2 regions of the Faecalibacterium sp. OM04-11BH genome follow, and region 1 is predicted to be linked to the other one. Evidence: predicted binding sites of a transcription regulator. Region 1 holds the regulator's gene; the other holds the start of a gene.
The links. The regulator HrcA, encoded in region 1, represses chaperone genes, less so after heat shock. The targets are predictions, from matches to a motif close to TGTTAGCACTCNNNNNNNNNGAGTGCTAACA.
Positions count from the first base shown of each region.

Region 2: the regulator HrcA is predicted to act here: its motif matches at 2,355-2,385, upstream of htpG (molecular chaperone HtpG).

Region 1 is NZ_QULS01000009.1:98,134-102,821, forward strand. Features, by position in the region: gene DXB44_RS09385 (hypothetical protein) at 1-963, opposite strand, end outside; gene hrcA (heat-inducible transcriptional repressor HrcA) at 1,686-2,759, shown strand; gene DXB44_RS09400 (nucleotide exchange factor GrpE) at 2,756-3,373, shown strand; gene dnaK (molecular chaperone DnaK) at 3,475-4,688, shown strand, end outside.
Region 2 is NZ_QULS01000002.1:266,767-271,454, forward strand. Features, by position in the region: gene DXB44_RS03015 (HD domain-containing protein) at 1-275, opposite strand, end outside; gene DXB44_RS03020 (hypothetical protein) at 315-755, opposite strand; gene DXB44_RS03025 (alpha/beta hydrolase) at 894-1,670, opposite strand; gene DXB44_RS03030 (C-GCAxxG-C-C family protein) at 1,671-2,162, opposite strand; gene htpG (molecular chaperone HtpG) at 2,444-4,372, shown strand; gene DXB44_RS03040 (5-bromo-4-chloroindolyl phosphate hydrolysis family protein) at 4,480-4,688, shown strand, end outside.

The DNA.
Region 1 (4,688 bases):
GTCGCTTACATTCACAGCTTGGGTAAACAGGCCGCCGGTGATGGAAAGCGGGGAGCGACATCTTTCGATGAAAACCTCGCCGTCAAACAGGCCGTCGCTGATGGTGATGGGGGCGTCATTATTCTCAAGCTTCATACTCTTTTCAAAGGTCCCGCCCGCGATCGTGGCCTCCGTGTCGGAGGAGGCGTATACCTCGACAACTTCCTCAAAGGTGCCGCCGGAGATGGTTCGGTAGTTGCGCACATCCCCTTGGAAGTTACCATTGGAGATGGTGCCGTAGTTGAACACCTCCCCTTTGAAGGTGCCGTCGGAGATGACGCCGGGGATGGACATATTATTGTTGTCGTAGCTGTAGTTGTTGTTCACCTCTCCTAGGAAGGTGCCGTCGGAGATGGTGCCCCAGTTGACAACAGCCCCTTGGAAGGTGCCGTCAAGGATGACGCCGGGGATGGACCCCTGATCGTTGTAGTTGCGGTGGTTGTACACCATCCCTTGGAAGGTGCCGCCGGAGATGGTGCCGTCATTGCTGGTTTCACCGCCGACGGTGCCGCTGTTAAATTCGGCATCTTTAATACGGAGAGTTGCCTGCAATGCGCTTTCAGCCTCGGCCTCCGAGGAGGGCTGCAGGGCAAAAACGCCATTGTACAGCCAACAACCGGAGTCAGCGCTGTAGTACCAATGGGTACCGTCGCCGCTGCCTGCGGGCGTGCCATCGGCGTTCAGCTGGATGGTAATGCTATCGGCGGTGCCGTTCTCCGCGTCCAGATCACGGCTGCTGCGGGTGGCGGCTTCCTCCTCGGTGCTGCGGGAGGCGTCGGCCTCCTGTACAAGGGGTGCAGCCTTTTTGGCCGTGGTCTGGGCAGGTGCATCAAACACCGGGGCGGCTGCCAGTGCAGACACCGGCAGCAGGGACAGCAGCATACTGCCGGTCAGCAGGATGCTTACAATGCGTTTGGCTTTCATAAAATTTCGCTCCTTTCGTGTGGGGTTTATACGGGGTGTCGTTACTATAAATATACCACAAATTGGGCAAAAACAAAAGAAATTCTGCGCGAATGGGGGTTAAAACTGCGCGAATGGCTGAAAAGGAGGGAAAACTAAAACACTGCTGCCCGGGGATGTTCTCTTTTGACACCAAAAGAGAACCAGAAAAGTGTGCGCTTTGCGGGGTGACTTTCTGCCTGCCTTCAGCGTGCAGGGACGCTCCGCTGGGCCAGAGGCAGGGAGGGGTGTTCCGACTCCCCCCTCCCTACCTCTGGACTCCACCCGCCCCGCAACGGGCCAAGGGCTGCACGCCCTTGACAAACCTAAAGCAGAAGTCGAAGCACAAAAAAGCTAGCGCTGCGCCAGTCGGCGCTATCGCTTTAACGCTTTTTCGCTTCTCCATCCATAGCCCCTCAGTCGCTGCGCGACAGCTCCCCCAAGGGGGAGCGGGCACGCCCGCAAACTTTGCGCTTGAGCCGGAAACTATGCCACCATGCCAAAGGCTCCCTCCCAGAGGGAGCTGGCAAAGCCGCAGGCTTTGACTGAGGGAGTTCACACCCCCTTTATGACAGAATTATGAATCTTTATAAACATTTTTGCAAAGGGCTTGACAGCAGGGCAAAAACGGTTATAATGGTCTTAGCACTCAGGAACAAGGAGTGCTAAACAAACAAAAGCAATACAAAAAGGAGGCAGGCGCTATGACGATGGATGCACGCAAGCAACGGGTCTTGCAGGCAATCGTGGCGCTGTATGGCCTTGAGGGCGAGCCGGTGGGCAGCAGCGTGCTGGCAAACTACTTTGACATGGCAGTGTCCAGCGCAACGCTGCGCAACGAGATGGCGGCGCTGACAAAGCTGGGCCTGCTGGAGCAGCCCCACACCAGCGCAGGGCGTGTGCCCAGCGCCAAGGGCTACCGGTATTATCTGGACAATCTGCTGACCGATGATCAGCCGCTGGACCGCGTTACCCGCGCCCGGGTAGATGCGGTGTTCGCCAGCCTTGACCACGAGCCGGAAAAGCTGGCACAGGGCGCTGCCAAGGCGCTGGCCGCCATCAGCGGCTGCACCGCCGCCGTCAGCACCCCCTGCGCCGAGGATCTGTGCATCGCCCATTACGAGGTGGTGCAGGTGGGCCGCAGCGCAGCCGCAGTGCTGGCTGTGACCACCGCCGGCTACGTCCGCACCCGGGTGGCGCGGGTACGCACCGGGCTTTCCCGGGAAAATGCAGCTGCCCTTGCGGCGCTGCTCAACCGCAACCTTACCTTTGTGGCGCCGGTGGATCTTTCCACCCGGATGCTCAGCGAGCTGTGCAGCCAGATCGCACCGGAGCTTGTGCCGGTGGTCAGCGCCGCAGCCGCAATTTTGCAGGACAGCGTAAAGCCCCATGTATTTCTGGGCGGCGAGCAGTACCTGCTGGACTGGCCGCAGCTGGACGGCCGGGTGGGTGATATCCTTACCCTGCTGAACGACGAAGAACAGGCCGCAGACCTGATCGCACCCCCGGAAAACCGCAGCGAAAGCGTGCTGCTGGGCGAGGATCTGGAACCGCAGATCCCCGGGCTGTGCATCGTGAGCGACCGGTATCTGGTAGGCGGCGGGCTGTGGGGCTCCATTGCCCTGATCGGCCCCACCCGGATGCCCTTCCAGAAGCTGATGCCCCTGCTGCACGAGTTTGCAGACCAGCTGGGCGAGGGCATGAGCGGCAAACGAAAAGACACCCCGCAGGCTGCCGTACCACGGCGGACTGTGATCTATAAGGAGGATCTGGAATGAGCGAAGAAGCAAAGAACACGGTGCCCGAGACCGAGCAGCCGGAGACTGCCCCCGAGGAAAAGACTGCTGCCGCAGCGCCCGAACAGGCTGCTGCCGAAGCTGCCACCGAAGAGGACAAGAAGAAGGACGGCGGCTGGTTCAACAAGAAGGCCCGGGAGATGGAAGCCATTAAGGCAAAGCTGGATGCAGCGGAAAAGAACGCCGCACAGGCCAAGGATCAGCTGCTGCGCATGGCTGCCGAGTACGACAACTACCGCAAGCGCTCCACCCGCGAGGCCGACCAGAAGTTTGGCGACGGTGTTTCCCATGCAGTGGAAAAGATCATCCCCATTCTGGATACGCTGAATATGGCTGCCAACGCCCCCACCACCGATGAGAACTACAAAAAGGGCGTGGTCATGACGCTGGATAAGGCGGCAAAGGCACTGGAAGCCCTCCATGTGGAGGAGATCGAGGTGCTGGGCAAGCCCTTTGACCCCAACTTTATGAATGCTGTGCAGCAGATCCCCGCCCCGGACGGGCAGGAGAGCGGCACGGTGGTCACCGTTTTCCAGAAGGGTTACAAGCTGGGTGACAAGATCATCCGTCATGCAACCGTTGTGGTGGCTGAATAAATAAGCCGAACCTCCCGCAAGGGAGTTTGCAATAACATCCGCTTGACATCATCATAAGCATCATATAAACAAGATTTGTTCTTTCGAGAGGAGACTTCATTATGAGTAAGATTATTGGTATCGACCTTGGTACTACCAACAGCTGCGTAGCTGTTATGGAGGGCGGCGAGCCTGTTGTTATCGCCAACTCTGAGGGTGCCCGCACCACCCCGTCCGTTGTCGGCTTCACCAAGACCGGCGACCGTCTGGTAGGTCAGGTTGCAAAGCGTCAGGCTATCACCAACCCCGACAACACCGTTTCTTCCATCAAGCGTCAGATGGGCACCGACCACAAGGTGACCCTGAACGGCAAGGAGTACACTCCCCAGCAGGTCAGCGCTATGATCCTGCAGAAGCTGAAGGCTGATGCCGAGGCTTATCTGGGCGAGACCGTCACCGAAGCTGTCATCACTGTGCCTGCCTACTTCAACGACAGCCAGCGTCAGGCAACCAAGGACGCAGGCACCATTGCCGGTCTGAACGTCCGCCGTATCATCAACGAGCCCACCGCAGCTGCTCTGGCTTACGGTGTGGATAAAGAGGACGACCAGAAGATCATGGTCTACGATCTGGGCGGCGGCACCTTCGATGTGTCCATCATCGAGATGGGCGACGGCGTTACCGAGGTTCTGGCAACCAACGGCGATACCCATCTGGGCGGCGATGACTTCGACCAGCGCATCATCGACTGGATGGCAGACGCCTTCCAGACCGAGAACGGCATCGACCTGCGCAAGGACAAGATGGCTGCACAGCGTTTGAAGGAAGCTGCCGAGAAGGCTAAGATCGAGCTGTCCAGCGCAATGAGCAGCCAGATCAACCTGCCCTTCATCACCGCCGATGCTACCGGCCCCAAGCACTTGGATATGACCCTGACCCGCGCAAAGTTCAACGAGCTGACCGCTGATCTGGTCGATCGTACCATGACCCCCGTGCGCAAGGCTCTGCAGGATGCAGGTCTGCGCGCTTCCGACCTGAAGAAGGTGCTGATGGTCGGTGGTTCTACCCGTATCCCCGCTGTCTACGACGCCGTGAAGAAGGAACTGAACTGCGAGCCCTTCAAGGGCATCAACCCCGATGAGTGCGTGGCTGTCGGTGCTGCTATTCAGGGCGGCGTTCTGAACGGCGAGAAGAAGGGTCTGCTGCTGCTGGATGTCACCCCGCTGAGCCTTGGTATTGAGACTCTGGGCGGCGTGTGCACCAAGATCATCGACCGCAACACCACCATCCCCACCCACAAGAGTCAGGTATTCTCCACCGCAGCCGACAACCAGCC
Region 2 (4,688 bases), on a different contig from region 1:
AACAAGCGGCGGATGCCATGGAAGGTACCTTTTTTATGCCAGTCGTACAGATAAAAATCGTGCAGGAAAGCACCGACAGCCAGCGAGGTCTCGTCTGCACCCAAATGCAGCCGATGGTTCAGCCACCAGCTGACCAGCACCACATTCTTGCAGTGCTGATAGGTGGTAACGTCCCCATGCTGGATGAACTCCCGCATCTGCTGCACCTTGGGGTTTTGATCGTATTTTTCCAAAATGGCATAAAGCTGTTCGCGTTCCGTAACAGAAAGCTGCATGAGCAAAATTTCCTTTCAACTCAATACGTTAACGTTTGTTCAGGAGCGGAGCTGCACCGGGTTGGAATTGCCGAAGTTTTCGGCCTCGGAAGGGTTTGCCCGCTTGAGGGTCAGATCTACCAGATACTGCTTGCCGTCGCCCAGTTCTTCCAGCTGGGCAATCTTTGCATTGGCAGCGGCTTCGTCCGGGTACCACTGGATGAGGAAGAAGTTTTCCGCTTCCACCCCGTAGTACAGCCAGAAGCCGTCTGCCCGCAGCAGATCATCCAAATGATCCACCTCTTCGCCGTCCGGCAGGCCAAGGCCTTCCTCTGCGTAGAGGTTTTCCGGCTCCACCTGAAGCATCTCAATAACCTGAATGGAGCTTTGCAGGTATTCGTCCTGCGAGGTGCTTTTATCGGAGCGCTCCCAGCCGGTGAGAAATGCCTGCATAAGCAGGTCGCGCACCTTGATGCGCGGCAGTGTGGGATCCATAACCATTTTTGTTTCCTTCTTTCGTGGTCTTATCCCCGTTGGACAGTATACGGCATACGCCTGTGCAAGTCAACGGTTTATTTGTGAATTTTTTGTAGGTACGGCCAAAATTTACAAACGCTTTTCCTGTTTCAGTCGGTTATCTCAGGCATGGAAGGAAAAGGTATCGTTCAGCCACTCCACCGCAAGCTTGACCCAGTGGTGGCGGTGGGCGCTGTCGGCATCCACCTCCGGGGTGGAGATGCTGGTGCCGTGGCATCCCTTTTCAAACAGGTGCACTTCGCATGGCACGCCTGCCTTGTGCAGGGCGCTGAGCAGCAGCAAGGTGTTTTCCACCGGGACAGTTTCGTCCTCCATGGTATGCCAGACGAACACCGGTGGTGTGGCGGGGGTGATCTTATCCTCCAGCGTAAAGCGCTGGTGGGCGGCAACATCCTGCGTGCCTGTCAGCTGCACAAAGCTGTCCCTGTGGGCGTATTCTCCGGCGGTAACCACCGGGTATGCCAGCAGCAGGGCGTTGGGGCGCGGCTGGTCTGCCATGCCGGGGATCTCCCACACCGCACCGGACAGTGCCAGATGCCCGCCGGCAGAAAAGCCGCACAAAGCGATCTGATCCGGCAAAATATTCCACTGTTCTGCGTGCTGCCGCACAAGGCCGATGGCCTGTGCCAGCTGCCGCATGGGCAGCGCATCCCGGGCGCTCTCCCTTACTGCGTAGTGCAGTACCGCCGTGTGGTAGCCAGCTGCCGCAAATTGCAGCGCTACGGGGTCGCCCTCCCGGGGGCTGACGTGGGTATAGCCGCCGCCGGGCACCACCAGCACCAGCGGGCGCTGCCGGAAATGCGGCATGGCCTCCACGCTCTCCCGCAGGTAGAGCGTCAGCGTACCGCCGCCGGTCAATTCCAGTTGTTCAATCTGCATTTACACATCCTCCTTATAAAATCCGTGCCGTCCCTCCGGGTGCGCCGCAATAAATTCTGCGCACAGTTCTGCGCACAGGCGGCATAATTCCGGGCAGGGGCGCTTTTTATAGTAATCTGCGGTGCGGTCCTCTGCCGCCGTGCCCCCAGTAGGAGCAGCACCCGCCTTTGCCAGCAGCTCCCGGCAGATGATGCTGCCGCCGCCGTTGCGGCTGCGGTACTGCTCTGCCGCCTGCTGCACCAGTGCGTACATCCGGGATTTATCCTTGGGGTCAGCAGGGTCGGCGTAGACCATGCTCAGCACGGTCACCACACCGCAGAACGCCCCGCACACCTCCCGCATCCGGCCAATACCTGCGCCAAAGCCTGCAGAAAGGCGCAGCGCTGTTTCTTCGGTCAGGCCAAGCTGGGGTGCAAACGCCGCCACCACGCTCTGACTGCAATTATAGCCCTTTAAGAACCATGCGTAGGCGGCATCGCCCTGTTTTGACATTTTCTCACATCCTTCCGGCATACTCGCTCCATTATAGCACAGTCTGCGCAAAAGTGGGAAAGCTTTTCAGGAAAAATTTCGTCCTCTATATAACAAACGATCCCGGAGCGCCGTTTCGTGCACCGGGGCAGCAAATCTTTTACTTTTTTAACTTTTTATGAAAAGCCTTGATTTTCCCTGCAAGTCGTTGTATATTAGCACTCAGAAGTTATGAGTGCTAAGTATCCCGGCAGTTTACCGGGTACGGCGCACCAAATATGTGATAAAAGAGGTTTTGTATTATGGCCAAGAAAGAATTTCAGGCAGAGAGCAAAAAACTGATGGACATGATGATCAACTCCATCTATACCAATAAAGAGATCTTCCTGCGGGAGCTGATCTCCAACGCTTCGGACGCCATTGATAAGCTGTACTATAAGAGCCTGACCGACACCTCCGTGGGCATGAACAAGAGCGATTTCCGTATTCTCATCACCCGCGATAAGGAAAACCGCATCCTGACCGTGGAGGATAACGGCATCGGTATGACCAAGGAAGAGCTGGAGCAGAATCTGGGCACCATTGCCCACTCCGGTTCTCTGGATTTCAAGAAGGACAACAAGGACGAGAACATTGATATCATCGGTCAGTTCGGCGTGGGCTTCTACTCCGCCTTTATGGTGGCCGATAAGCTGACCGTTATCTCCAAGGCTTATGGCTCGGACGAGGCTTGGCAGTGGGAGTCCTCCGGTGTGGACGGCTACGAGATGACCCCCGCCCAGAAGGATACCGTGGGCACCCAGATCATTCTGCACATCAAGCCGGATACCGACACTGAGAAATACGACAACTTCCTGGACGAATACGGCATCGTGGCCATTGTGAAGAAGTACAGCGACTATGTGCGCTACCCCATCCAGATGGAGCGCGAAAAGAGCCGTCAGAAGCCGGAACCGGACCCCAAGCCCGAGGACTACAAGCCGGAGTGGGAGACCTACACCGAGCTGGAGACCCTGAACAGCATGATTCCCATCTGGAAGAAGCAGAAGAGCGAAGTGACCGATGAGGAGTATAATAGCTTCTACAAGGATAAGTTCGGCGATTACGCCGACCCCGCCCGGGTCATCGTGAGCCGCACCGAGGGTACTGCCAACTACAACGCCCTGCTGTTCGTGCCCAGCCACCGTCCCTACGACTTCTACACCAAAGACTACGAGAAAGGTCTGGCGCTGTACGCTTCCGGTGTTCTCATTATGGAAAAGTGCGCCGACCTGCTGCCGGATTACTTCAGCTTTGTAAAGGGCATTGTGGACAGTCAGGATCTGAGCCTGAATATCAGCCGCGAGATGCTGCAGAAGGACAGCCAGCTGAAACTGATCCACAACGCACTGGAAAAGAAGATTAAGAACGAGCTGCACGCCATGCTGAACAACGACCGTGCAAAGTACGAGGAGTTCTGGAAGGAGTTCGGCCGTCAGATCAAGTTTGGTGCTTATTCTGATTACGGTATGCACGCTGAGCTGCTGCGTGACCTGCTGCTGTTCTGGTCTGCCAAGGAGCAGAAGATGGTCACCCTGCAGGAGTACATCGACAAGATGCCCGCAGAGCAGAAGTACATCTACTTTGCCGCAGGCGACTCCACCGACCGTCTGGCAAAGCTGCCCTCCGCAGAGCTGGTGCTGGACAAGGGCTTTGACGTGCTGCTGCTGACCGAGGATGTGGATGAGTTCTGCCTGCAGATCCTGCACAGCTACCCCCGCAAGGATGCCGAGGGCAAGGACGGCACCGTGGAGTTCAAGAACGTGAACAGCGGTGATCTGGGTCTGGAGTCCGAGGAGGAGAAGAAAGCCGCCGAGGATGCCACTGCCGAGAACAAGGCACTGTTCGATGCCATGAAGGACGCGCTGAACGGCAAGGTGAAGGAGGTTAAGGTCTCCACCCGCCTGAAGGATCACCCCGTCTGCCTGAGCTCTGACGGCCCGCTGTCCATTGAGATGGAGAAGGTGCTGTCCAAGCAGCCCGGCAGCGAGGGCGTGAAGAGCGACAAGGTGCTGGAGCTGAACGTGAACCATCCCGTGTTTGCTGCCCTGAAGGCCGCACAGGAAGCCGGTGACACCGAGAAGCTGAACAAGTACAGCGCCCTGCTGTACGCACAGGCACAGCTGATCGAAGGTCTGCCCGTGGATGACCCCGCCGCTTATGCCGAGGCCGTTTGCAGCCTGATGAAGTAAGTTTTTCACGCACAGAAATACCCCCTTAACAAAAAGGCCGCGCTCCGCTATAATAGAGTGGAACGCGGTCTTTTATTTTTATCTTTCTGTGAAAGGAAATTTATTTCATGGAGCCGAGAAAACATTATTTTGCAAAGATCCCCACCATTGCCATCTTTATCGTGATGGCGATGTCCGGGCCGTTAGGGGTGCTGTTGTTTATCCTGAAAGGCATCGACCAGAAGGTGCAGAAGGAAGAACAGGAAGCTGCCCGTGCCCGGGGTGACTACCGCCCCGCCCCAAACGCACCCATGCCTAAAACGCCGCCTTTCCCCGG